Regions from separate parts of the Cutibacterium equinum genome, predicted to be linked through region 2. Evidence: riboswitches for the same ligand, from Rfam matches in the RefSeq annotation. Region 2 holds a riboswitch; each other region holds the start of a gene.
The links. A riboswitch is a leader RNA that binds a small molecule or an ion and turns the genes downstream of it on or off. The one in region 2 is predicted to bind cobalamin.
Positions count from the first base shown of each region.

Region 1 (7,625 bases), 320 kb from region 2:
CCGGCCGAGGAACCAACGGCCTCCTGAGGACCTCCCTCACCTCAGGCGGACGCAACCGAACTCCCGGCCGTCGATACCAGCACCTGGCGCGGTCAGTGGTCGGAATCGCTACCGCTCGCAGTGGCGATCTTGGTCGCGGTGGGGGGTGAGGACGTCCGCGAAGGGTTCGGCTCACGTGGTGTCGGCTTGGACTCGCGCGGTGTCGGCTTCGGTGACGTCGTCGCTCCAGGCTGCGAAGTGCTGGGGGATGGCGACGTGCCAAGGGTCGGCGAGGCTGCGGACGGCCTGGGAGCACTCGGTTGTCTGCTGGGGGCTCTCGACGGCGTGGAGCTGGGGTTGGAAGGGCTCGTCGACGGGGTTGCGGTGCCCATCGGATGCGGGGTCGGAGGCACCGGATCAGGATGGTGCAACTCGCCAGCAGGAACGGTCGCTCCCTTGATGGGCTTGAGCTTGTCAAGGTCCACCACAGCAGGCTTGCCGTTGAGCCACGGCAGCGGGTCGGTGAACTGCCCGTTGACAACGACCTCGTAGTGCAGGTGGCATCCGGTTGAGTAGCCCGTCGTCCCGGACAGGGCAACGGCCTGGTGGACGTCCACCTGCTGTCCCACCCGCACGCCGATCACCGACAGGTGGCTGTAGGTCGTCGTGACGTGCTTGCCAGCAATGACGCCATGATCGACCTCTACCCGATTCCCGTACCCGCCGACATAGCCTGCGAAGATGACCTTTCCTGGTGCGGACGCCCCCACCGGGGTGCCACACGGGGCTCCGAAATCGACGCCAGTGTGCAGCTTCCAGACGTGAAGGATGGGGTGGAATCTCATGCCGAATGGCGACGTGACAGGACCATTGAGAGGTTTCGACAGCAGGACCCCGGTCGGCTGGGCGACCTTTGACACCGACGGGCTCGGGGTTGGCGCATTCGTCGGAGCGACGGGTGCTGTGACGGCAGGGGCGGAGGACTGCGTGATGACGGGGTTTGGTGCGGTGGAACGGGACCAAGACGCCGGCCACACGGCGGAGGTGGGCTTGGACGTGGACTTGGAGACGACATGCTGATGGTCGGGGACGGCTTTCAGTCCCAGGTCCGAGGGCCACGCGGCGGCCACCGACACCCCGACAACGGCCACGCCAACAACGCCAGCGATGGCGGTCTTGACAGCCTTGCCTCGCGAGACCATGAGCAACCCTCCTCTACCCCGTCAGCATCATTGTGGTCTTCTTGAGTCCACTAATTCCACCTGGTGGATCCTTCGTCTCGGCATGTTCATCCACATGTCACCAATCCCAGCCACGGGGGTTTTCCACAGGCTTCTTGTGGAAAACCCCCGTGGCTGGGGAAAACACATCGGTGTCGTTCCCACAGCAGACGTCGAGGCCGGTGGACAACCCTCAACGATGCCGTGAGACATCGACGCTCAGCGCACGACGGGCAGTTCCGGACCGAGATCGAGCATCTGCTCAACGGCCCAGGGGCTCAGCAGGGCCGGCATCGATTTCGCCAGGCCATACATGTCCTGCCAGCCGACCCAGGCGATCTCCTCGACCTCGTCAGGGTCAGGATTGAGTTCGGCAAGTTCCTCAGGAAGGGACAACTGGGCGACGACGACCGGACACAGCTCATCCTCGACGATGCCGCGAGGATCCGTGGCGCGGTAGGAGAAGTCAGGCAGGACAACACGCATCCGACGCGGATCAAGGTCCAGGCCCAGTTCCTGATGGGTGCGACGCATCGCCGCGTCGATGATCGTCTCGCCGACCCGCGGATGCCCGCAACAGGTGTTCGTCCACACCCCTGGCCATGCCACCTTCGTCAGGGCCCGTCGGGTCAGCAGCACTCGCCCGCCAACGTCCAGGACATGGCAGGAAAAGGCGAGGTGGCGTGGGGTGTGCTGGCTGTGAACGGTCGCTCGGGGAGCGGTCCCGATGTGGTTGCCGTCCTCGTCGAGCAGGATGACGAGATCGTCGTGGACACAATCCGCGTCACAAGCGGGCATGGCCCCGCTCCCGCCATCGTGCTGACCCATGACGCCAAGCTACCAACAACCCTGAATTCCGCGAAGTCGGATGTGACCACGGCCCCGAAGTTGGTTGCGAACTGTTTTGAAGGCACCATTGAGGTGCCGTATTTCCCACGTCATCTGTGACCCTCAGACGGGAGAACCATGTCCAACGTGCTCGACACCATTCTCGTGGTGTACCTCGCCGGGCGTGCCATGACCGGGTGGAAGCGCGGAGCCATCGTCGCAGTGGTCAGCGTCGCCGGATTGGTTCTCGGGCTGTGGGCCGGTCTGTGGATCTCCGGCATCGTTGCCGAGGCATTCTTCGACGAGAACTGGACCTGGCTGGCGGAAGGAGCGGCGCGGGCGTGCATCATCCTCGTCGTCGCCAAAATCATCGAGGGCGTCTGCCTGACCATCGCCCGACGCCTCCGGAATGCCTCCACCTCAGCGCGGTTGGACACTGTGGACAGTGTGGGCGGCGCGGTGCTCCACGTCATCGCGAGTGCCCTGGTCATCACGGTGGCCGCGACAGCTCTGGCACCCGTCCTGCCACCGTCGTGGGCCTGGGCCATCGACGAGTCATCCATCGTCACTCAGACCAACCGCGTCATCCCGGAACAGGTCAACGACGCTGCCACCCGACTGGTCGGGCAGGCGGCCGACGCCTTCCCGAAGGTCTTTGCCGGCGACACCCCCAACCTGCTGCCGCCGGGGCCGGCCCCCGACGACGATGCTGTCACCACCGAGGCGGTGCGGCGGGCAGCCACATCGATCGTCAAGGTGAGGTCGCGCGCCCCGCAGTGTGATCGGGCCTCCGAGGGCACTGGATGGGTGAGCTCCCCTCACCGGGTGGTGACGAATGCCCACGTCGTCGCGGGGTCCGACGGCGTCACCGTGCAGGTGGGCGGGACTGGGGCTCGACTGCAGGCCAGCGTCATCGCCTATGACCCGGACGTAGATCTGGCGGTGTTGGCGGTTCCGAATCTTGATGCCCCGGCCTTGACGATGGCCTCGACCGTCAACAACGGTGACGCGGCGGTCGTGGCAGGATTCCCGCTGGATGGTGGGTACACCTTGGGAGCCGCGACCGTGGGTCCGTCGATCCAGGCCCGCGGCGAGAACATCTACGGCACCGGCACCGTCGTGCGCGAGATTCTCTCACTGCGTGCCACGGTGCGTCCGGGCAACTCGGGTGGGCCGCTACTGACGACCGACGGCAAGGTCGCCGGCACGATCTTCGGCAGGTCCACCAGCCAGCCGCAGACCGGGTACGCGCTGACGAACAACCAGACCCGCGCGTTCATTCGCGCTGTTGGGCCCAGCGACAACCACCCGGTGTCGACCGGCAGGTGCACCGTCGGCTGAACCGTTGTCAAAACCTTGGGCGGTCAATGTTCCCGCTGCCGTGCAAGACCGCGCACGTTTGCCGTCACCGTCCCCTGAATCACAGTCTGACAAGCCCTGATACCACCTCGGCAAGTGAGGTGTGCTGCGTATTGCCCGCCGTGACGCCCGGGGTGTGGATTTCTGGCGCCTTGTCGACCCTTCAGTCCTGGCCCACGCCCCAATAGCATTGGGCCATGGCAGTTTTCATCGTCGAAACCCATTACGACCCCGCCCATTCCGAAGAGCGCATGGCGGCACGTCCGGCCCACCTCGTGAACCTTGACAGGATGCTCGAGCGTGGCCAACTCGTCAACGCTGGCCCACTGGCCGACGGCAGCGGAGCGGTACTCATCTACACCGTCCCTGACCGTGCAGCCCTCGACCATCTGCTCGAGGCGGACCCCTACCCCAAGACGGCGGTCCAGGTGACGTCCGTGCGCGAGTGGACTCCGAACTATCACTTTCATCCGTGAGGCCCGTGAGGGTTGAGCAGCGTGATGTCATGGAGTCATGACGTCACCGCTGCTCTTCCAGCCCCTCACCCTTCGTGGATTGACGGTGCGCAACCGAGTCTGGTTGCCACCCATGTGCCAGTACGCAGTGGAGTCCCAGGATGGGATCCCGGGCACCTGGCATCTGGTTCACTACGGCTCCTTCGCTGTGGGTGGCTTCGGCCTCATCGTCGCCGAGGCCACCGCAGTGAGCCCGGAAGGGCGCATCAGCCCTTATGACACCGGGTTGTGGAATGACAACCAGATAGCGGCGTGGCGCACCGTCACCGATGCTGTTCACCAACTGGGCGGCACGATCGCCGTGCAGTTGGGCCACGCTGGCCGTAAGGCTTCCACCGAGAAGTGGTGGCCAGGATTCCACGGTGCTGTGGTGCCTCCCGAACGGGGCGGCTGGATTCCGGTCGGCCCGACTGACGCACCGGCTGACGGAAAGCAGTACGTCGGCCTGCCCGTGGCAGCCCTGGACGAGGACGGCATCGCGAAGGTCATCGACGACTTCCGCACCGCTGCAGCGCGAGCCGTGGAAGCCGGGTTCGACGCCGTCGAGATTCACAGCGCCCACGGTTACCTGCTGCACCAGTTCTACTCACCGCTGTCCAACACCCGCACCGACGGCTGGGGAGGTGACTTCGACGGACGTGTCCGTCTGCCTTTGGAGGTCGCGCGGGTTGTACGCGGCGCCATCCCCGACGACATGCCCCTGCTGGCGCGCCTGTCGGTCACTGACTGGCGAGACGACGGCTGGCAGGTCGAGGACTCCGTCGAATTGTCGCGTCGTTTTGCCGAGGCCGGCGTCGACCTGCTGGACGCTTCCTCGGGTGGTAACTCATCGGCACCCATCCCCGTCGCCCCGGCCTACCAGGCTGATCTGGCGGCACGGATACGCGCCGAGGCAGGGATTCCCACCGCCACCGTCGGCATGATCTGGACCGCAGAGCTGGCCGAGAAGCTGGTCGAAGACGGCAGCGCCGACGCCGTCATGGTCGGTCGAGCAGCCCTGCGTGACACCAATTGGCCGTTGCGCGCCGCTCACGAGCTGGGTGTTCCCAACGAGGACGCCCCGTGGCATCCGGCGAGGTTCCGAGGAGCCTGGCGCTGATCCTCGTCAACAAGCAATGGATTGTCACGGTGACGGCCCTGTCCCCCTTGGAATGACCCTTGTGAGCGGACCGGGCCGACGAACGTCAGCGATTCCATCTCTTTTTGTGCTTTGCGAACTTCTTGGATCCAGGGCCGAAGATGACGACGTCACTGAGGATGTTCGTCCCGCTCAAGGTGAGGACCGGGGCATCGGGGCCTGGCTGGGAGAGTCCGAGGACCTTGACTTCTCCGAGAACGTGCGACATCGAGTCCTCGATGCGCACCCCGTCGGGTACCAGGAGAGTCGCGTCGCACATGAAGATCGTCAGATCGATGGTGATGTGACGACTTGCCCACGACATGGACGTCAGGTCGAAGCACGGATCCCCCATGATGCCGATGACGTTGGTGTGCTTGGCCATCGTTCGTCCAGAGGCCCAGACCGTGTCGCTCATGATGCAGATCATGCGGTCGGTATCCGGGCCGGGAGCGACGCGCACGGGGTCTCCCTGATGGCCCACAGCGGGCAGGGCAATGTTCTCGACCGTCGCGCCCAGGTCAGAGAGCAACCCGCCCAGATCGCCATAGGTGCGGGCCTGCAAAGCAGCCTCGACGCGTTCGTCATGTTCATCGCGCGTGAGCTTTCCCTCGACCCACGCATTGTCGAGGATGTCCGTTGCCCGAGCGCGCTCAGCATCACCAATCCGCCAGTCGTCCGGGACCGTCATGGCGCAAGCCTACCAACGTCGGACTCCCCACAACATGCGTTGACTGTCCTTGATCAGCGTTCATATAGTGACCAGTGCACATGGTTCCCGTGTTCGCACGGGCCAAGAGGGAATCCGGTGAGAATCCGGAGCTGCCCCGCAGCGGTGTACGAGAACGACCGCCGTCATCACGCACTGTGCTTCGGCATGGGAAGCGACGGCCAGTAGGCAAAAAGTGCTCGTGAGTCCGAAGACCTGCCAGGTGTGGTCCCGCAACCGCGGGGCCCGGTTCGCGATCTCGCGGGAAGTATCGCAGCGTTCATGGGGACCAGTGTCCCCGCCGCATTCCGCCCGGTCGCGTGCCTACGGCATCGCACGGAGGAATTGCAATGAGCGCCGACCCCATTTCAACCATCCGCGTCCGCAAACGCGACGGATCCCTGGCCCCCTACGACGGCAACGAAGTCGCCGCATCCATCATGGATTCAGCCCGTGGGCTGGACGACGCCGTCGCCCGGGCAACCCTGCTGCAGGCTGAGGTGGAGATCACCCTGTTCGACGGCATCACCACCGATGCCCTGGACGAGGCCGTCATTCAGGTAGCCCTGGGCAATGCCAAGGACGACCCGGCCTTTGACACCATCGCAAGCCGTATCGCGGTCAAGAAGCTGTACAAGGAGGTCTTCGGCAACACCCATGACATCGTGGGTGACGTCGCCCCGGATCGGGTGCGCGATCTGCACCGTCTCTGCTTCCCGAGCACGATCAACAGTCTCGTCTCCGGCGGTCACCTCGACCAGCGTCTGGGCCAGGTCTTTGACCTTGACGCCCTGGCGGACGCCATCGACCCGACTCGTGACGACCTCCTCAACTTCACCGCCGTGCGCACCATCGTCAACCGTTACCTCTTGCGCACCGACAATCAGGCATTGGAGGTGCCTCAGTACTTCTGGATGCGCGTGGCGATGGGGCTCAGCCTGACCGAGGATGATCCGACCTCCTCGGCGCTGGCCTTGTATGACTCGATGAGCAACCTGCGTCACCTCGCGGCCGAATCGACCCTCGTCAACGCGGGAACCCCGGCTGGTCAGCTGTCCACCTGCTTCGTCATGCGCACCGAGGATGACCTCGAGCACATCGCTCGGACGATCCGTGACGTCATGTGGATCACCAAGGGCACCGGCGGCATGGGCGTTTCGATGTCGGATCTGCGCTGCGAGGGGTCACCGCTTCGCTCCGGCAACACCGCCTCGACTGGGCCGATCCCTGTCATGCACACCATCGATTCGACGCTGCAGGCAGTCTCGCGGGACGGGGAGAAACTCGGCTCGCTGTGCTTCTACATGGAGAACTGGCACATGGATTTCCCGCAGTTCCTCGATCTGCGGCGCGACTCCGGTGATCCTTACCGACGCACCCGCAACGCCGACACTGCGGTGTGGATCTCCGACGAGTTCATGAAGCGGGTCGCCAAGGACGAGGACTGGTACCTCTTCGACCCCGCCGAGACCCCCGATCTCACCGAGCTGACCGGGTCGGCCTTCTCGAAGCGGTACGCCCACTACATCGAGCAGGCCGAGGCCGGGGCGATCACGCGGTTCCATCGCACCACCGCCCGCGAGCAGTTCCGGGCCATCCTGGTGAGCCTGCAGACGACGTCCCACCCGTGGCTGACATGGAAGGACAGCGTCAACACCCGTGCGTTGAACAACAACACCGGGACGATTCACTCCTCGAATCTGTGCACCGAGATCTGCCTTCCCCAGGATCGCGACCACACCTCGGTGTGCAATCTGGCTTCGGTGAACCTCGCCGGGCACCTCGTCGGTCCGCGGGGGAAACGTCGCATGGACTGGCAGCAACTGGCCGCCACCACTCGCCTGGCGGTACGTCACCTGGACAACCTCGTCGACATCACTGCCTCGGCGGTGCCCCAG
Region 1 covers NZ_CP115668.1:2,143,135-2,150,759, forward strand. Annotated here, with positions in the region: gene O6R08_RS09745 (HAMP domain-containing sensor histidine kinase) at 1-27, shown strand, start outside; gene O6R08_RS09750 (M23 family metallopeptidase) at 93-1,181, opposite strand; gene idi (isopentenyl-diphosphate Delta-isomerase) at 1,419-1,955, opposite strand; gene O6R08_RS09760 (hypothetical protein) at 1,860-2,147, shown strand; gene O6R08_RS09765 (MarP family serine protease) at 2,166-3,368, shown strand; gene O6R08_RS09770 (YciI family protein) at 3,584-3,862, shown strand; gene O6R08_RS09775 (NADH:flavin oxidoreductase/NADH oxidase) at 3,900-5,000, shown strand; gene O6R08_RS09780 (DUF1707 SHOCT-like domain-containing protein) at 5,086-5,709, opposite strand; cobalamin riboswitch at 5,774-5,965, shown strand; gene O6R08_RS09785 (ribonucleoside-diphosphate reductase subunit alpha) at 6,078-7,625, shown strand, end outside.
Region 1: linked by a shared signal. The riboswitch ahead of O6R08_RS09785 (ribonucleoside-diphosphate reductase subunit alpha) and the one ahead of O6R08_RS08310 (hypothetical protein) in region 2 are both predicted to bind cobalamin.

Region 2 (7,625 bases):
GGTAGCCTATCAACTCACGAGGGCAATACCCACGTCGCCACCTACTGCTACTCGTCTGACCCCGTCTGGAGCGCCATGAGACCGCCCATCATCATCTCGTCGCATCGAGGACGGATCGGTGTCGGGATTGTCCTGGCTGCGATCGTCGTGCTGACGATTCTTGACCTCATTCGATCTGGTTTGGCTGGGTTGACGAATCTTCCGGTTCTGCTGCTTTTCGTGTGGCTGGTGTGGATCATTTGGGGAGTGGCCGAAATTCGGATCAATGACGACGGGGTGACGGTCGTCAATCAATTCCGGATTTGGGAGGTTCCCTGGGATCGAATCACTGAAGTCACGGGACGATGGGGCCTGTCACTGACGGCTGAGCGCCGTCCTGACGCTGAAGGGGCCCGGAAGCCGCGCACTATCTCGGCATGGGCTGCTCCGGCGCGCGGGACGGCCACTGCGATGAAGGGCACTGCCGATCACCTCCCGCAGGTCATCATCGGCTCCGAGGTACCGATGAGATGGTCCTTGGACTCTCACGCGACTGCTCGCCTCATCGAGACGGAGCGAATCGAGCGTCGTCCCGTGGGCAAGGCGGCTGCTACCCAGGCCAAGCCGGAGTCGACGTCAGATCACCAGAAGTCCACCCGAGCGACGCCTCACGACGCCGAGATCCGGGTGCATCCGAACTGGTTGACGATCTGCGTCACCGTCGTTCTCGTCGCCGCCGCCATCATCATCTGAGAGCCTCTTTCCCCCTGTCGATCAGGGACACCTTGAAGTTCACCTGAGGTGGCAGGTACCGCACCCCCAAGCTCATGGCGTAAAGTACGGGTGGTCCGGGGGGTGTACCCCGGACCGACAACTGTGACGGAGAAGCCGGTGAGAGTCCGGCGCTGTCCCGCAACCGTGATGCCACGTGGCTGAGCCGGATCGCCGAATCAGTTGAGCGTTGATGCCATGTCGTGGGTTGCGTGGCGTGACGACCCTCTCGTTCGTCGCGGTGACCCGCCGAGAGGAGCCTGATGGGTCGCCGCCCACTCACCGTTGCGAGCCTGCTGGCACTCATGTGCGCCACGGGGTCGATGATGGTTGTCCCCTCCCATGCCGAAGGGGCAGGGTTTCACGACGGATGGTGTCAGAAGGACGAAGGGTTCGCCGTCGTTGTGTATTGGCCGGCCAAGCCCGCTGACGTGGAGCCCGAGATCCCGGGGAACCTCGACTCGAAGACTTTGGTGCGCTGCATCATTGGTGCCCACAAGACATCCGGGGATGGCCGAGAGGATGTCCTGAAGCTCGCGGGACTCGGGTATGCCACACAGGGGGACATCGTCACGACGATCAATGGCATCGAGAGCGACGCTTTCGCCGAGATCCCGGCCTACTGGTGGTACCACACCGGCACTCGGGAGGGGGACTCCGGCGGACGGTGGGATCCCAAGAGTAGCTGGACGCAAAGCCTCAACGTCAACGACTTCGGGCTCATCGTCTTCTCCTCTGATTCCGAACAGCTCCCTCCTGTCACCCCGAATTTTGCCAAGGGTGGGGACCACGGCGACGAGCCTGGTCCCGGCCCCGGTCCTGGTCCCGGCCCAGCCCCCGGCCCCGGCCCAGGACCATCGACCGGAGAACCCAGCCACGGACCAACGGGCAAACCCAGCCACGGACCCACCGGCGAGCCCACCCACAAGCCGACCAGTGGCCACGACAAACCAACGGGCAAACCCACTCGCACATCGGGTCACGGCGGCGACAAGCCCTCCCACGAACCCGGTCGCAGCCACGGTGGGGACCATCATGACCGTCCCAATCCGACGGCACCGAACCACGCCGACGGCCCCCGACCGCACAAGAAGCGCGACCGTGCCGACAGCCGCCCCAACACGATTTCCACAGTCACGGCGACGCCTCCTACGCCGAGCCTCCCGACCGTCAGTTCTGCGTCACCCTCCCGACCGCGTCCGTCCTCACCGTCAGCCACCCCGAGTTCACCGACCCCCAGTCCCCGCGCGTCCTCTCCTGCCGCAAGCGCCGGATCCTCACTGGCCCCCCAGTCGTCGTCGCCGGTGTGGGGACGCGAGGACCACACTCGTCGTTCTCCTGACGAGGGCGAACACAAAGGTGCCCCCTGGTGGGTGCCGGTCGGTATAGGAGTCGTCGCTCTCGCGGGCCTGGCCTTGGCGCCCGTCATCCACCGCCGCCATCGTCGCGGGGACCAGGAGGACGAGGAATGAACTGCATCTCCATGATCCGCGCGGCGACACTCGCCCTCCTGACGATCTGTGTCAGCGCCGTGGCAGGGGCAGCTCCCGCCCGCGCCGAGCAGAGTTCCCAGACAACCAGCCTGTGCTCAGGTGCGAAGGTGTGCAGCCTGACCACCGATCGATGGCTGCGAGAAGGGACGACCCCCAGAGTGATCATCCGGGGAAACCCGAATGTGCGAGGCACGGTGCGGATTTTCCGCGCCTCTGTTTCCGACAACGAACTGAGCGGGCTCACGCCGATCGGCAAGGGCGCATCCTTCTACACCGATGCTCACGGCATGGCCCAAGTGTATGTGCCCATTCCCTCCTCGTCGGACATCGGCGAGGGCGGCTGGGCTTTGGTGAGTGTCTCAGACATCGAGGGGCTGGACACCACCCGAATGCCCGGCCAGTTCGTCGCCTTCGGGTCACTCGTGCCGCATCTACTGGGCGATGGCTACTCCGAACGCAAGCCCGCCGGTCAGACCCTCGACATGCAGGCCGTCGGCGCAATTCCCGGTGACACCTACCGGGTCCAGGTCAAGCAGGGCGACACCTGGCACGATGCCACTGCCATCGGCCAGCTTCCTGCAGCAGCTGTGAATCCTTCACAGATCACCCACATCCACTGGACGGTGCCGCGCGGACTGACGGGCACGAAACACGACGTCAGGGTGCAGTCACTCACTGATCCGCGCCGCACGGCGTCATGGGTCCTCATCCCGACCGTCGACGGGGTCAAGGCTGCTCGTAGCCCTTTGTTCACTCCCCCACCGGTCGGCACCAATCTCGGCGTCCCGACGACTGATCGCGGCGCCCATCCCGAGACAGCGGTCAAGGCTGTCAGCGGAACCCTCTTCGGGGTCGGCGTTGTCTCTGCCCTCGTCGTGACCGGCGCGTCCCGGCCCAAGCGCTCCTCCAGCGAGCCCTCAAGAGACAACCGGACGCCGTCATCGCCAGAGGCGAGTGCTTCATGACGACCTCGCGCATTCACACCCCCGCGACCCCAGTCCCCGCCTGGAGTTGGGGGGCTGAGCTCGTCGTCCTGGCCACTATCGCCATCTCGACGACCAATCTGCTACTTCTCGCGGTGATGTGGGTGTGTCTGGTGGTGACCCTCGCGATGCTGGGAAACCATCCGGGAGTGCTGGCCACAACTCGCTGGCTGTCCGGGATCGTCGTCGTGTGGTGGATCATCATGGCTGTCGTCAGCCCTTCAGCGGACTCGGCGATGGGCTCGGTGATGTGGAGGCTACCAACGTGGTCACCTGGTCCAGGAGTTCATCTGGGAGGAGTTATGACGGCCTCGGGCCTCCTGCTCACCATGACGCCCATGATGCGAGCACTCGTTCTGGTGACACTGTTGGGGGTTGGCATGGCAGCGGTGCCACCCACCAGCGCATCTGCCGCGGGACGTCGCCTGCTCGGCTCGTGGTCCCCGGCGTTGGAGTTCTTCGCTGCCCTGCCGCCTGCACTGGACCGCCACGCTGTCTACGCAACGGCGCGTCCTACCGAGATCGCCGCAACCACTCGTGAGGGGGCGTCCGGACTGGCACGTCGACACCGACCGCTGGCTTCTTGGACCGCCTCGGTTCGTGCGCTGATTCTCATCATCTGCATGACTGTTCCATTCGTCGCGCTGACGTCGGGGCATGCATTCCCCGGAGTCGACCAGGCCACGACCACCTTGATGGCCTTCGTCGTGGCGGTTCTCCTCACCGCCTTGTTACCGAACGGGGAGCCGATAGGGACGATCTCGGCACTCAGCCTCGTCGTGGCGATTCTGGCCGTTATCACCCTCGCGCTGTGGGTCATCGGCGTGGACGGATCCGCCGTCACCCCCCACCCAGGGTGGCCGCCGGTTCCGGTCGCCAACCTCATCTGCGTCGTGGCGCTCCCACTGGTCGTCGCTGTCGTCGGCCCGCGTCGCCGTCAGGGGGTGCCGGCGTGATTGTCCTCGATGAGGTGTCGGTGTGGCTGCCCGGCCGTGGCACCGTCGTGAATAATGTCAGCCTCTCACTGCCCACCGGCACCGTGACCTGCCTGGTGGGTCGGCGCGGCGCGGGGACGACGATGGTGCTTCGGCTGCTCGCCGGCCAGTTGCCCGCCGGTGCCCGCGTGCGAGGGAGGGCCTTCATCGACGAGGTCGACGTCATGGATCTGGGGCCGGATCACCTCGCAGAGATGACCCACATCGTCGACACGGACCTGCTGACCTGGGCTGATCTGCGAGATTCTGATCCCGTCGAAGCCGGCCCATGGATCCGTCGGCCTCTCGACACCTGGCCACTTGACGTCCGCGCCCGGCTCGCGACATCGCTCGTCAGCCCCGACGTGGCACGTGGACACAATTACATCCTCGTTGACCATCCGACCTGCGGACTCAACGGTTCCCAGCGCAACAGCCTCACCGCCCGACTACGTGCCCTGGCCGATCATGGCGCAACAGTGTTGTGGGCCGATCATGACCTCGACGCCGTCTGGTCCGGGGCTGACCGCATCGTGGAAATGTCGGCGGGATCCGTCGTGTCGGATTCCCCTGCTGGCACGTGGATCCCCCGAGGCCTTCCTCTGCCTGTCGGTCGCGCACTGGTATCTCTGGCAGGAGTTGAAGGATCTGCCATCTCCGCTGACACCATCCCCAGCGTCTTTCCGGACCTACCACGGCCGCACCACAATCACGCGCACCGCGCCGGGCCTGTCATGACAGTGATCGGCTGCCACGATCTCGGTCTCGAAGGCCCTGACCTGGTCATCCACGATCGTGAGACGCTGGCCATCGTCCGCGCCGAGGACCTTGCGGGAGCGACCGGTCTTGAGCCTCCTCGCGAGGCACAGGATTCTGTCCGGCCGGAATCCGTGGCCTCCCGGTTACTGGGTGCGCTCCCCCGGCCAGGGCGTTGTCTCTCCTCGGCCTCACTACGTCCCAGCCAAGACCTGCACCAGGTTGCAGGAACAACCGAGTTGGCGTCGAGACGACGCCGCGACCTGTCCCGCGGGGAGCGCGCATGGCTGCGCATCCACGGTCACTTGACGACCCCGGAGCCGCTACTCCTGGCCCACGCCGACCACGACCTCGACCCGATCGAGAGGTCACGGGTGTCGCAGAGCCTCTTCGACGAACCAGCGGGCCTACGCATCGTCACGACTCGAGACGTGGAGTTCTTGGTACGCGCCGCCCATCGCGTCATCGTCATCGACGGGCACCGCGTCATCACCGACCGATCCCCACTGGCGCTCGGACTCGCTCCGCTCACGCGGGTCGGAACCTTCACAGGTTCCCGACATCACATGACCCTGGGAGATGTCATCACCTCCCTCGACCTCATGGCGGGGAGGACGTCATGACAACCACCAGGACAACTGCCGCGGCACCCGCTCGCCACCCCATCGGTTGGCAGACGGTCGGGGCGACCTCGGGTGGCCTCAGCCGCACCATTGCCATCGTCCAGGTCTTGCTCGGCATCATCTGGCTGACCTGGCCGGTGTGGGGTTCGCGCACTGCCGCCCTCCAGACCCAGGCTGAGTCAACTGCACCGTGGCTTGTCGCAGCCCAGATCGGTGTCAGTACAGCCCTGGCGGTCATCCTCGTGCGCGAAACCAAGTCCGCCCGTCCCCTCAGCCTCGTTCTGGGCTCATCCGTGATTGCGGCGGGGGTCCGTGCAGCTCTGGCCCCTGGAGTCAGCGGTATCGAGCCAGTCTTCTGGATCCCGCTGCTCGTCGGCGCGGTCCTGGGAGCCCCCGGTGGCGTCCTCGCCGGGACCCTCACCTGTCTGGTCTCGTCGGCGGCCATCGGCACCCTCGCCACCCCGCTCGCCGGGCAGCTCGTCGTCTGGCAGCTGTGGGGATTGGCCGGGTCTGCCATGGTGCGACTGCGCGCCCTCACGACCTGGATCACCGGCGCCCTGTGGTGCCTGATCCTCGGCCCGATCACCGGACTCTTGCTCAACCTCATGGGATGGGCATGGACCCAGGCCGACCCTGGACAATCCTTCCTCGCCGGACTCGGCCCAATCGAGGAGGCTCAACGCCTGTGGGCTTGGACCCGTGCCACCTCACTGGCCTTCGACATGTCCCGGGCGATCACGAACTCCATTGTCTGGCTCATCGTGACTCCGTTCGTCACCCGCGCCCTGCGTCAAGCCCTTGCCCCGGATCGTCGTGCATCGGCACGAGTCAGACCCATCGTCTCGACTGTCGACGACAAAGCCCTGGGCAAACGAAACCTCACCGGCCTCACGAATTCCTTCCCGATCACCACTCACCATTCAGGAGACGACGATGACACACCACGCTGACGCCGACATCCACGAACGTCCCCCACTCGGTGAGCAGGAGCTGAACTGGGCTGCAGATCGGCTCGGTGCTCTGTCGAGCGCGTTCAGCGAGCGGGTCGTGGGGCAGTCCGCCCTGCGTACGAGCCTGCTGGTGGCGATATTGGCCCGAGGACATGTGTTACTCGAATCGGTCCCCGGACTCGCGAAAACACTTGCGGCCTCCACACTGGCCTCGGCCGTCGACGGTTCCTTCACCCGCGTGCAATGCACCCCTGACCTGTTGCCTTCCGACATCATCGGCACTCAGGTCTTCGACCAGTCGACGGCAACCTTCCGCACCGAACTGGGGCCAGTGCACGCCAACATCGTGCTACTCGACGAAATCAACCGGTCCAGCGCGAAGACCCAGTCGGCCATGCTCGAGGCCATGCAGGAGCGTCAGACCTCGATCGGAGGAGTCATCCACCCACTGCCTGACCCTTTCATGGTGTTGGCAACCCAGAACCCCATCGATGAGGAGGGCACCTACGTCCTGCCCCACGCCCAGATGGACCGCTTCCTCCTCAAGGAGGTGCTCGACTACCCCGACGTCTCCGAGGAGCTCGAGGTCCTCAACCGCATCGAGGATGGGTCGATCGACGCCCCGGCAGACCCCGTGGTGAAAACCCATGACATCCTCACCCTTCAGGACCTCGCCCGTCGCGTCGTCGTCGATGAGGCCATCAAGCGTTACATCATCGACCTCGTCGCGTTGACCCGCCACCCTGAGTCCGCCCTGTCGGACTCCGCCGCCCGTGCCATCGAGTACGGCGCGTCCCCGCGTGCCTCGATCGCCTTCATGGCCGTTGCGCGGTCTCTGGCCCTGCTGAATGGCCGCGCCCACGCCATCCCGGAGGACGTCGTCGCCCTCCGCCACGCCGTACTGCGTCACCGTGTGGTCCTCAGCTTTGAGGCCCAGGCCCAGCGAGTACGCCCCACCGACGTCATCGACGCCGTCTTCGAGGCGGTGCCCACCCCGTGACCATGACCCCGACCTCTTCCGCCGACGTCCTCGGCAGCCGGGAGCAGGCTCTCATCCAAGCCGTGCGTTCCCGGTTGCCGCTGGAGTTGCGGCACC
Region 2 covers NZ_CP115668.1:1,822,364-1,829,988, forward strand. Annotated here, with positions in the region: gene O6R08_RS08305 (PH domain-containing protein) at 76-732, shown strand; cobalamin riboswitch at 811-944, shown strand; gene O6R08_RS08310 (hypothetical protein) at 1,014-2,222, shown strand; gene O6R08_RS08315 (hypothetical protein) at 2,219-3,208, shown strand; gene O6R08_RS08320 (hypothetical protein) at 3,205-4,182, shown strand; gene O6R08_RS08325 (P-loop NTPase family protein) at 4,179-5,579, shown strand; gene O6R08_RS08330 (hypothetical protein) at 5,576-6,529, shown strand; gene O6R08_RS08335 (AAA family ATPase) at 6,513-7,529, shown strand; gene O6R08_RS08340 (DUF58 domain-containing protein) at 7,532-7,625, shown strand, end outside.

Region 3 (7,625 bases), 1.2 Mb from region 2:
GCAGCGCCGAAGGTCGAGATGGTGCCGCGCAGGATGTTGACGTAGGGATCGTCACGGGTCAGTTCGCGCCAGCTGGTGACGGCCTCCTGACGGGCACCACGCTTGGCGGCCGGCACCTCGAAGACTTCACCGACGCGGTTCCACAGGGTGCGCAGGGCGCGCAGACGGCAGATGGTCAGGAACTGATCGTGGGTGGCGGTCACCCGGAAGTTGATGGCGTCGAAGGCCTGCTCGGCGGTCAGTCCCTGCTCGATGAGAGCGCGGACGTACTCGACACCGGTGGCGATGGCCCAGGCGAGCTCGTGGATGTCGCCGGCACCAGCGTTGTGGTAAATCGTGGAGTCAACGACGAAGGCGCGGGAGTTCTTGTAGTTCTCGGTCTTCTTGACCCACTCGGCCATGGTGGACAGATCCGGGGTGCCACCGTTGAGGGCAGCAAAGCCGATCGGGTCCAGACCGAGGTTGAACGACAGCTTGTCGGGCTCAATCTTGGAATCGGCGTACACCTTGAGGAGGGCCTCGGCGGCAGCCTCCTGGTCGTCGCGGCTGGAGACCTCGACCTTGGCCAGGTCCAGCAGCACGTCCTTGAGGTCGCCGGCAATGTCCTCGGGCTTGATGGCGTCGGCACCGACGCGCAGCCACAGGGACGTCACGCCACGCTCGAGGTCGGCGATGACGGCCTTCTTGGTGAACTCGACGTCGGGATCCTCGTGAAGGGCTCGAACATCCCATGCGTCCATGCTGCCGGTACGGATCGTGGTGCCTCGGGTGAAGGGCGGCACGCCCGGTGCGCCGAGCTCTTCGCGAGAATCCGGGAGCCGATACATCGGCTCGATCTTGATGCCATCGACCGTCGTCGGCTCGAGGCGCTTCATTCCCTGCTCGATGTTGAGTTCCTTGCCCTCGGGGCGACCCCGATTCAAGACCTTGAGGACCGCGTCCTCCCACTCTTCGTGGGTGACCTTCGGGAAGTCCCCGGCCAGGCTCAACTCCTCGGGCATCCTGTCCTCGACGGAGGTGGATGCGAGGTTGTCAGGATCAGTCATTCGTCAGACTCCTGCTCCGCTGTGGATGGTTGGACGACCTCGGCCGGCCCTCGAGACCTCGGACGCTGTGACACACGCGGAGTGCACCACATACTCTGGCAGGTATTCGGACTCGTGGGCACCTCGTCTGCCGACGAGTCCTACGTCACCGCTTCCCAGGCCGGAGCCCAGTGCTTGATCGACGTCCCACCGGTCCGAGGACCAGTGGAGCGACGATGGTGATGTCGTTCCCACTCACCGCTGCGGGGCAGTTCCGGAGTTTCACCGGATTCCCTCTTACCGCCTTGAGACCCCGAATCGGGATTTCTCGGCACCAGCACTACCGATACTAGGCCGCGCACGATCGACTGCGCACGCTGGGGGTACATGTGCACGATCGTGCGAGATGTGCGTGAACGGCCTCTCACCGTGCATTTCGAACCTGAGGGGTTCGAGGTCGGGCAGCGACGGAGTCAATCCAGTCACGCAGGTCGGCGTGGACATGTCGACGGTTGACCTCGTTGAGGATTTCGTGGCGCGCCCCAGGGTAAACGACGAGGTTGACATCGTGTACACCCGCGTCGCGCAGTTGACGCGCCACCTGGCGAACTCCCCTTCCGGAATCGCCTACCGGATCCTTGGCCCCTGACATCAGCAGAATGGGCAGAGTCGGCGGAGTCGCCCGGAAGACCTCGGTGGAATTGGCGAGCTCAATAAGTCGGACGAGTTCGCGGTAGAAGGCTGCGGTGCACACGAAGCCGCACAGCGGGTCATGGATGTAGGCGTCCACGACGCGGACGTCGCGGGACAACCAGTCGTAGTCGGTGCGAGCCGGCTGGAAGGCCCGGTTGAAGGACCCGAAGGACAGGGTGTTGAGCAACGGGCTGCGGGAATCCTCCCCCACCATGAGCACCTGGGCCTGGGCCAGTCCAGTAGCGACGGCGCTCAACGGCCCCAAGGAGAAGCCGGTACCGATGGCGACCAGACCGGCCATCTCGCGCCCGCGACGAGCGGCCAGCACACGGGCGAGGAACGACCCCATCGAGTGCCCGACGAGGAACCACGGCTTGCCCTCCACCTCGGCCAGGAAGTGGTCGGCGACGGCGGACAGATCGTCGAGCAGTTGGTGGTAACCACGATCAGGGGTGGTTCCGAGCTCGCCGGTGGCCGCGGCGCGCGCCCCATGGCCACGGTGGTCATTGGCCACGACGAGCCATCCGTCGCCGGCAAGCAACCGGGCGATCTGGTCATAGCGAGCCGCGTACTCGGCCATGCCGTGACACAACTGCACCAATCCCTTGGTAGGGCGCCCTGACGCAGCCTCGGGGCGCCAGACAAGGACGTCGATGTCGGCTCCGTCGTCGGCAGTGATGGTGATGGTGTCCATAGTTCCTCCCCGAGGTCGTGAGTACAGCATATTGACCTTCCACTGCCAGGTTTTCGACACCGCGCAAAAGTCCACCCTTATCGCCGTGATCCTGCATCTGACGACCGTCACCAAACCGACCAATGAGCCTCTACGGGGTCGTCACCATCTCGTAAAGTCGCCGATCTAAACTCGTGGGAACCCACCGAAAGGACCTCCCGTGAAAATCGCCGTCGCAGGACTGGGCTATGTCGGCATGGCCAATGCCGTGTTGCTGGCCCAGCACAACAGTGTCGTCGCCATTGACATCGACGCCGAAAGGGTCGAAGCGGTCAACAACAGACACACGACGATCGTCGATCCCCTCATCGAGGAGTACCTGGCCCACCACGAGCTGAACCTCAAGGCCACCACCGAGCCGCGTGAGGCCTATGACGGTGCCGACTTCGTCATCGTCGCCACCCCGACGAACTACGACCCCCATCAGAATTATTTCGACACCTCGAGCGTGGACGCAGTACTCGACCTCGTCCAGCAGCTCGCACCCGAGGCGACGATCGTGGTCAAGTCGACGATTCCGGTGGGTTTCGTCGAGGGGGTTCGCGCGCAGCGTCCCGGGCTTGACATCATCTTCTCCCCGGAGTTCCTCCGTGAGGGCAAGGCCCTCTACGACAACCTTCATCCGTCACGGATCGTCGTCGGGTCGGACTCGGCCAAGGCACACCTGTTTGCCGACCTCATGACCGCCGGGGCCCTCGACACCGACATCCCAACCCTCTTCGTCGGGGCCACCGAGGCCGAGGCCATCAAGCTGTTCGCCAACACCTACCTGGCGATGCGGGTCTCCTTCTTCAACGAGCTCGACACCTATGCCTCCCAGCGCGGGCTGTCGACCCGCCAGGTCATCGACGGCGTCTGTCTTGACCCGCGCATCGGCGACCACTACAACAACCCGTCCTTTGGTTACGGCGGTTACTGTCTGCCCAAGGACACCCGTCAGCTGCTGGCCAACTACCAGGACGTCCCCCAGACCCTCATCCAGGCCATCGTCGACTCGAACACGGTGCGCAAGGACTTCATCGCCTCCGACATCATCGCCAAGGATCCGAAGCGAGTGGGAATCTTCCGTCTGGTCATGAAGGCAGGGTCGGACAACTTCCGCTCCTCGTCGATCCAGGGTGTCATGAAGCGCATCAAGGCCAAGGGCATCGAGGTCATCGTCTACGAGCCGACCTTTGAGGGCGACGAGTTCTTCCGCTCGAAGGTCACCCGTGATCTCGACGCCTTCAAGGCCGACTGCGACGTCATCATCGCCAATCGGATGTCCCCGGAGCTGGCCGACGTCGCCGAGAAGGTCTACACCCGAGACATCTTCGGCGGTGACTGAGTCTCAGGCTCGGCTGGACCAGATGACCTGGCCGGCTTCGCGGATGAGAGCCGAGCAGCCATCGCGCACATCGAGCTCGACGATGAGGGGTTCGGTTCCGGGGACCCCACTGCGATAGACGTAGCGCTCGTTGGTGAGGTCGAGGGACTCGGTGACAGCGTCGACGAGCCAGGGGTGTCGACGCCGTAGACCGAGCAGATCCTGGTGGGCGCGCAGGGTTTCGGCACCGAGGTCCGACAATTGCGCTGGGCTGGGCGGGAAGACCGGCCGGATGTCGTCGTCCCCTCCGAACCGTTCCTCCTTGATGCCGCGATATGCCAATTCGTCGCCGTAGTAGATGAGCGGGATGCCGCCGATGGTGGCCAGCACTGCCGTCGCGACGATCACACCATCCTGCCCCACCTTCGAGGCAATGCGGGTGACGTCGTGGTTCCCGACGAAGGTCATCGGGGTGAAGGAGGCGCAGAACTCGTTGTGACGGCCAAGAGCGTGGTCGAGTTCGAAGAAGTTTCGGGACTCGATGGACGACCAGATGGCCTTCCACAGTTCGTACTGGGTCACCGAGTCCATGCCGGACGCCTTGACGATTCCGGCGTAATCGCCATGGATGACCTCTCCGAAAATCCATACGTCGGGGTGCTTGTCACGCACCGAAGGCAGGACCGCGGCCCAGAACTCCGGATTGACACAGTAGGCCGCGTCCAGACGCCAGCCATCGACGCCACGGTCACACCAATGGTTCATGACCCGGGTAACGAGGTCGCGCACGCCCGGGTCGTCGTGGTTGAGGGTGACGAGGTCGCCGTGGCCCTCGAAGACGTCGAGCTGGCCGTCACGCCAGCGGACCATGCGTCCGGCCTCAGAGTCCGGGCCGGCAGCCAGGGCATCCTGCACGACCGGATGGCGACGTGAGACGTGGTTGAACACCCCGTCAAGGAGCACCGACAGACCACGGAAGTGGGCGGCGGCTAGGAGATGGTCGACGTCAGCGTTGTCACCAAGACGCGGGTCAATGGTGAAGTAATCCAAGGTGTCGTAACCGTGGCCAGCCGACACAAAGATCGGCCCCAGGGCCAGGCCAGAGCACCCGAGAGAGACAGCGTGATCGAGCCAGGCCTCCACGTGCGAGAGACGATGGCTCACCTCAGAGGACTCGAGTCGCATGGGAGCTCCCACGAATCCCAGGGGATAGACGTGCCAACCGATGAGATGATCAACCCATCCGGGACGTCGCGCCATGATGCCTCCGTTCGCCGTTGCCGCAGCCGGTCGACTGCAACCCTTCCATCATGTCAGTCGTGGTCGAGGCCTGCGGCGAAAAGGGGCTGCATGAGGCGCAGCGGTGACGATGAACTCGGTGCCTTGACAGGAGTACCCGGTGATGAGGAAGACCCTCCGTGGCCGGCAGGAACGTCCCGACATGCAGTCGGGACGCCCCCGAAAATGAGCTGAGTCAGGCCTGCTTGGCGGCCTCGAGAGCAGCGTCGTAATCAGGCTCAGTGGTGATCTCGTCGACCAGCTGGGTGTAGGTCACCCTGCCTTCGGCGTCTGCGACGATGACAGCACGGGCCAGCAGATGCTGCATCGGGCTGTCAGCGAGGGTGACACCGAGATCCTTACCGAAGTGGGAACGGAAGGCCGAGGCGACGACGACGTTCTCGATACCCTCAGCCCCGCAGAAACGGGCCTGAGCGAAGGGAAGGTCACGGGAAACGCACAGCACGATGGTGTCGTCGAGCCCGGCAGCCTTCTCGTTGAAGGTACGCACGCTCGTCGCGCAGACACCAGTGTCGATGCTCGGGAAGATGTTGAGGACGAGCTTCTTGCCCTTGAGCTCGTCGCTGGTCAGCTCCGACAGATCAGGCTTGACAAGGGTGAACGGCGGAAGATCGGATCCGACCTGAGGCAGGTCGGCGACGGTGTTGACGGTTTGTCCCTTAAGAGCAGTAGTGGCCATATTCACACTCTATGCGGATGAGGGGACTGACGCCGAGGGTCCGGACGGCTTTCAGTCCCCAGTGAACAGCTCTGGGGCCCTATCCAGGGCCCGCACAGAACTCATCACTTGGCAACATCCCCTAGCTAAACCGCGTAAGCTGAGACGGTGCTCAAGGCACGTTGACACCAGCACCGTCCGGGCGGCAATGCCGTTGTTGCCTGTTCGTGCGCGGACCCATGTCAGACGGGCCGATGTCAAAGAGGAACGGCATCATCAGGCCGTAGCACCATATCGGTGAGAAAGGACTCGCTGTGCACCATTCACTCGCGCGTTGGCGACGGACACTAGTCAGCATCGGAGCAGTGTGCGCTCTCGCTCTCAGCGTCGCATCGCCCGTCAGCGCCCATGAACCCCCACCTTCGGACTGGAAAATGCAGGTATCTGGAAAAATGGCTGCTTCTAATCCGGCTCACCTCAACCTCCTTCCCCTGCCTGCCTCTGCCAAGTTCGCTGATGACGGGGCTTCTTACACAATCCCTGCCGGAGCCTGTGTCAGTGCGCCAGAGCAGTTCACGCCGGCGATCGATATTCTTCGGGCCAATATTGGCAAGGCCTACGGTTTGACGCTGCTACGCGGACATGACTGCCCAATCACCATGACCAAGGACGATTCCCTTGGAACAGGCGCACAGCGAGGAGAGGCCTATCAACTCTCAGTGACCAAGACCGGTATCACCATCAAAGCCGCTGGCACCCGCGCCGCTATCTGGGCGGTGCAGACCCTCACCCAGATGCTGGGGCCATGGGCACAGGCTCCAACCACACTTGCCGCCTCCCCCACTTTGCCGCAGGTGTTCATTACCGACCAGCCGCGCTACAGCTGGCGTGGTCTCATGATCGACCCGGTTCGCTCTTTCATCCCGGTCGACGAGGTGAAACGCATCATCAACGACATGAGCGCGGTGAAACTCAATACTCTTCATCTGCATCTGAGCGATGATCAGGGCTGGCGTGTCGAGATTGACAACGAGGGCAAGGCTGCCGACGACACCATCGATTACGCACAGCTCACCGAACGTTCTGGGGTAACCTCCTACATGGCCGGCCACTCGAAATTAGCGCCCTCTGCTGGGCGTACTGGCTACTACACGAAGGCGGAGTTTATCGACCTCGTGGATTATGCCGCCCGCCACGGCGTCGGAATCGTGCCAGAAATCGACGGCCCTGGTCACGCCAATGCCATGTTGCATGCCATCGCTGAACTTAACTCATCCGGTTCTTATCCCAAACCCGCAAGCGGCGAGGATCGCGTGCGCGCTTACCAGGAGGATGATCGCACCACCCTGGACCCGGGTAACGAAGCCACCTACACCTTCCTTTCTCACGTGGTATCACGCCTGAACTCTTACATCGACGAAGGAGTGGCCCGCTCGGGTGTTCCGGAAGTACGGGTGCCCGTTTTCCACATTGGTGGCGACGAGGCCTCGAAGACAGCCAAGGAGCCCTACCAGTCGTACATGAAGCGAGTGTCGGACATGCTCACCGCGAATCATCACGCGGCCATCGTCTGGAACGAGGCACTTCAGCCGGCCCAGGACGCCAGCGCTCAGCTACCCGATGGCAGCTACGTCCAGCACTGGACCGCCGATGAGCCCAACCAGGGTGGACGTCTGGCGAACTTTATTTCCTCGAAGCATGCCAAGGTCATCATGTCCCACGTGAAGCATGCTTATCTGCCGCAAAAGCCTTCAGCTGACTTGCCCGGCCCGAGCTGGGCGTGCGGCGAGAACGGCTGCACCATCGAGAGTTTCTACAACTGGGATCCAACTCAGATGTCGGGCGTAGCAGAGGAGAACGTAGCCGGCGTGGAAGCCGCGCTGTGGAATGAGCACATGCGCACCGAACACG
Region 3 covers NZ_CP115668.1:606,374-613,998, reverse strand. Annotated here, with positions in the region: gene mutA (methylmalonyl-CoA mutase small subunit) at 1-1,046, opposite strand, end outside; cobalamin riboswitch at 1,127-1,379, opposite strand; gene O6R08_RS02790 (alpha/beta fold hydrolase) at 1,450-2,412, opposite strand; gene O6R08_RS02785 (nucleotide sugar dehydrogenase) at 2,648-3,778, shown strand; gene O6R08_RS02780 (alpha-amylase family protein) at 3,782-5,017, opposite strand; gene tpx (thiol peroxidase) at 5,232-5,735, opposite strand; gene O6R08_RS02770 (family 20 glycosylhydrolase) at 6,080-7,625, shown strand, end outside.
Region 3: linked by a shared signal. The riboswitch ahead of mutA (methylmalonyl-CoA mutase small subunit) and the one ahead of O6R08_RS08310 (hypothetical protein) in region 2 are both predicted to bind cobalamin.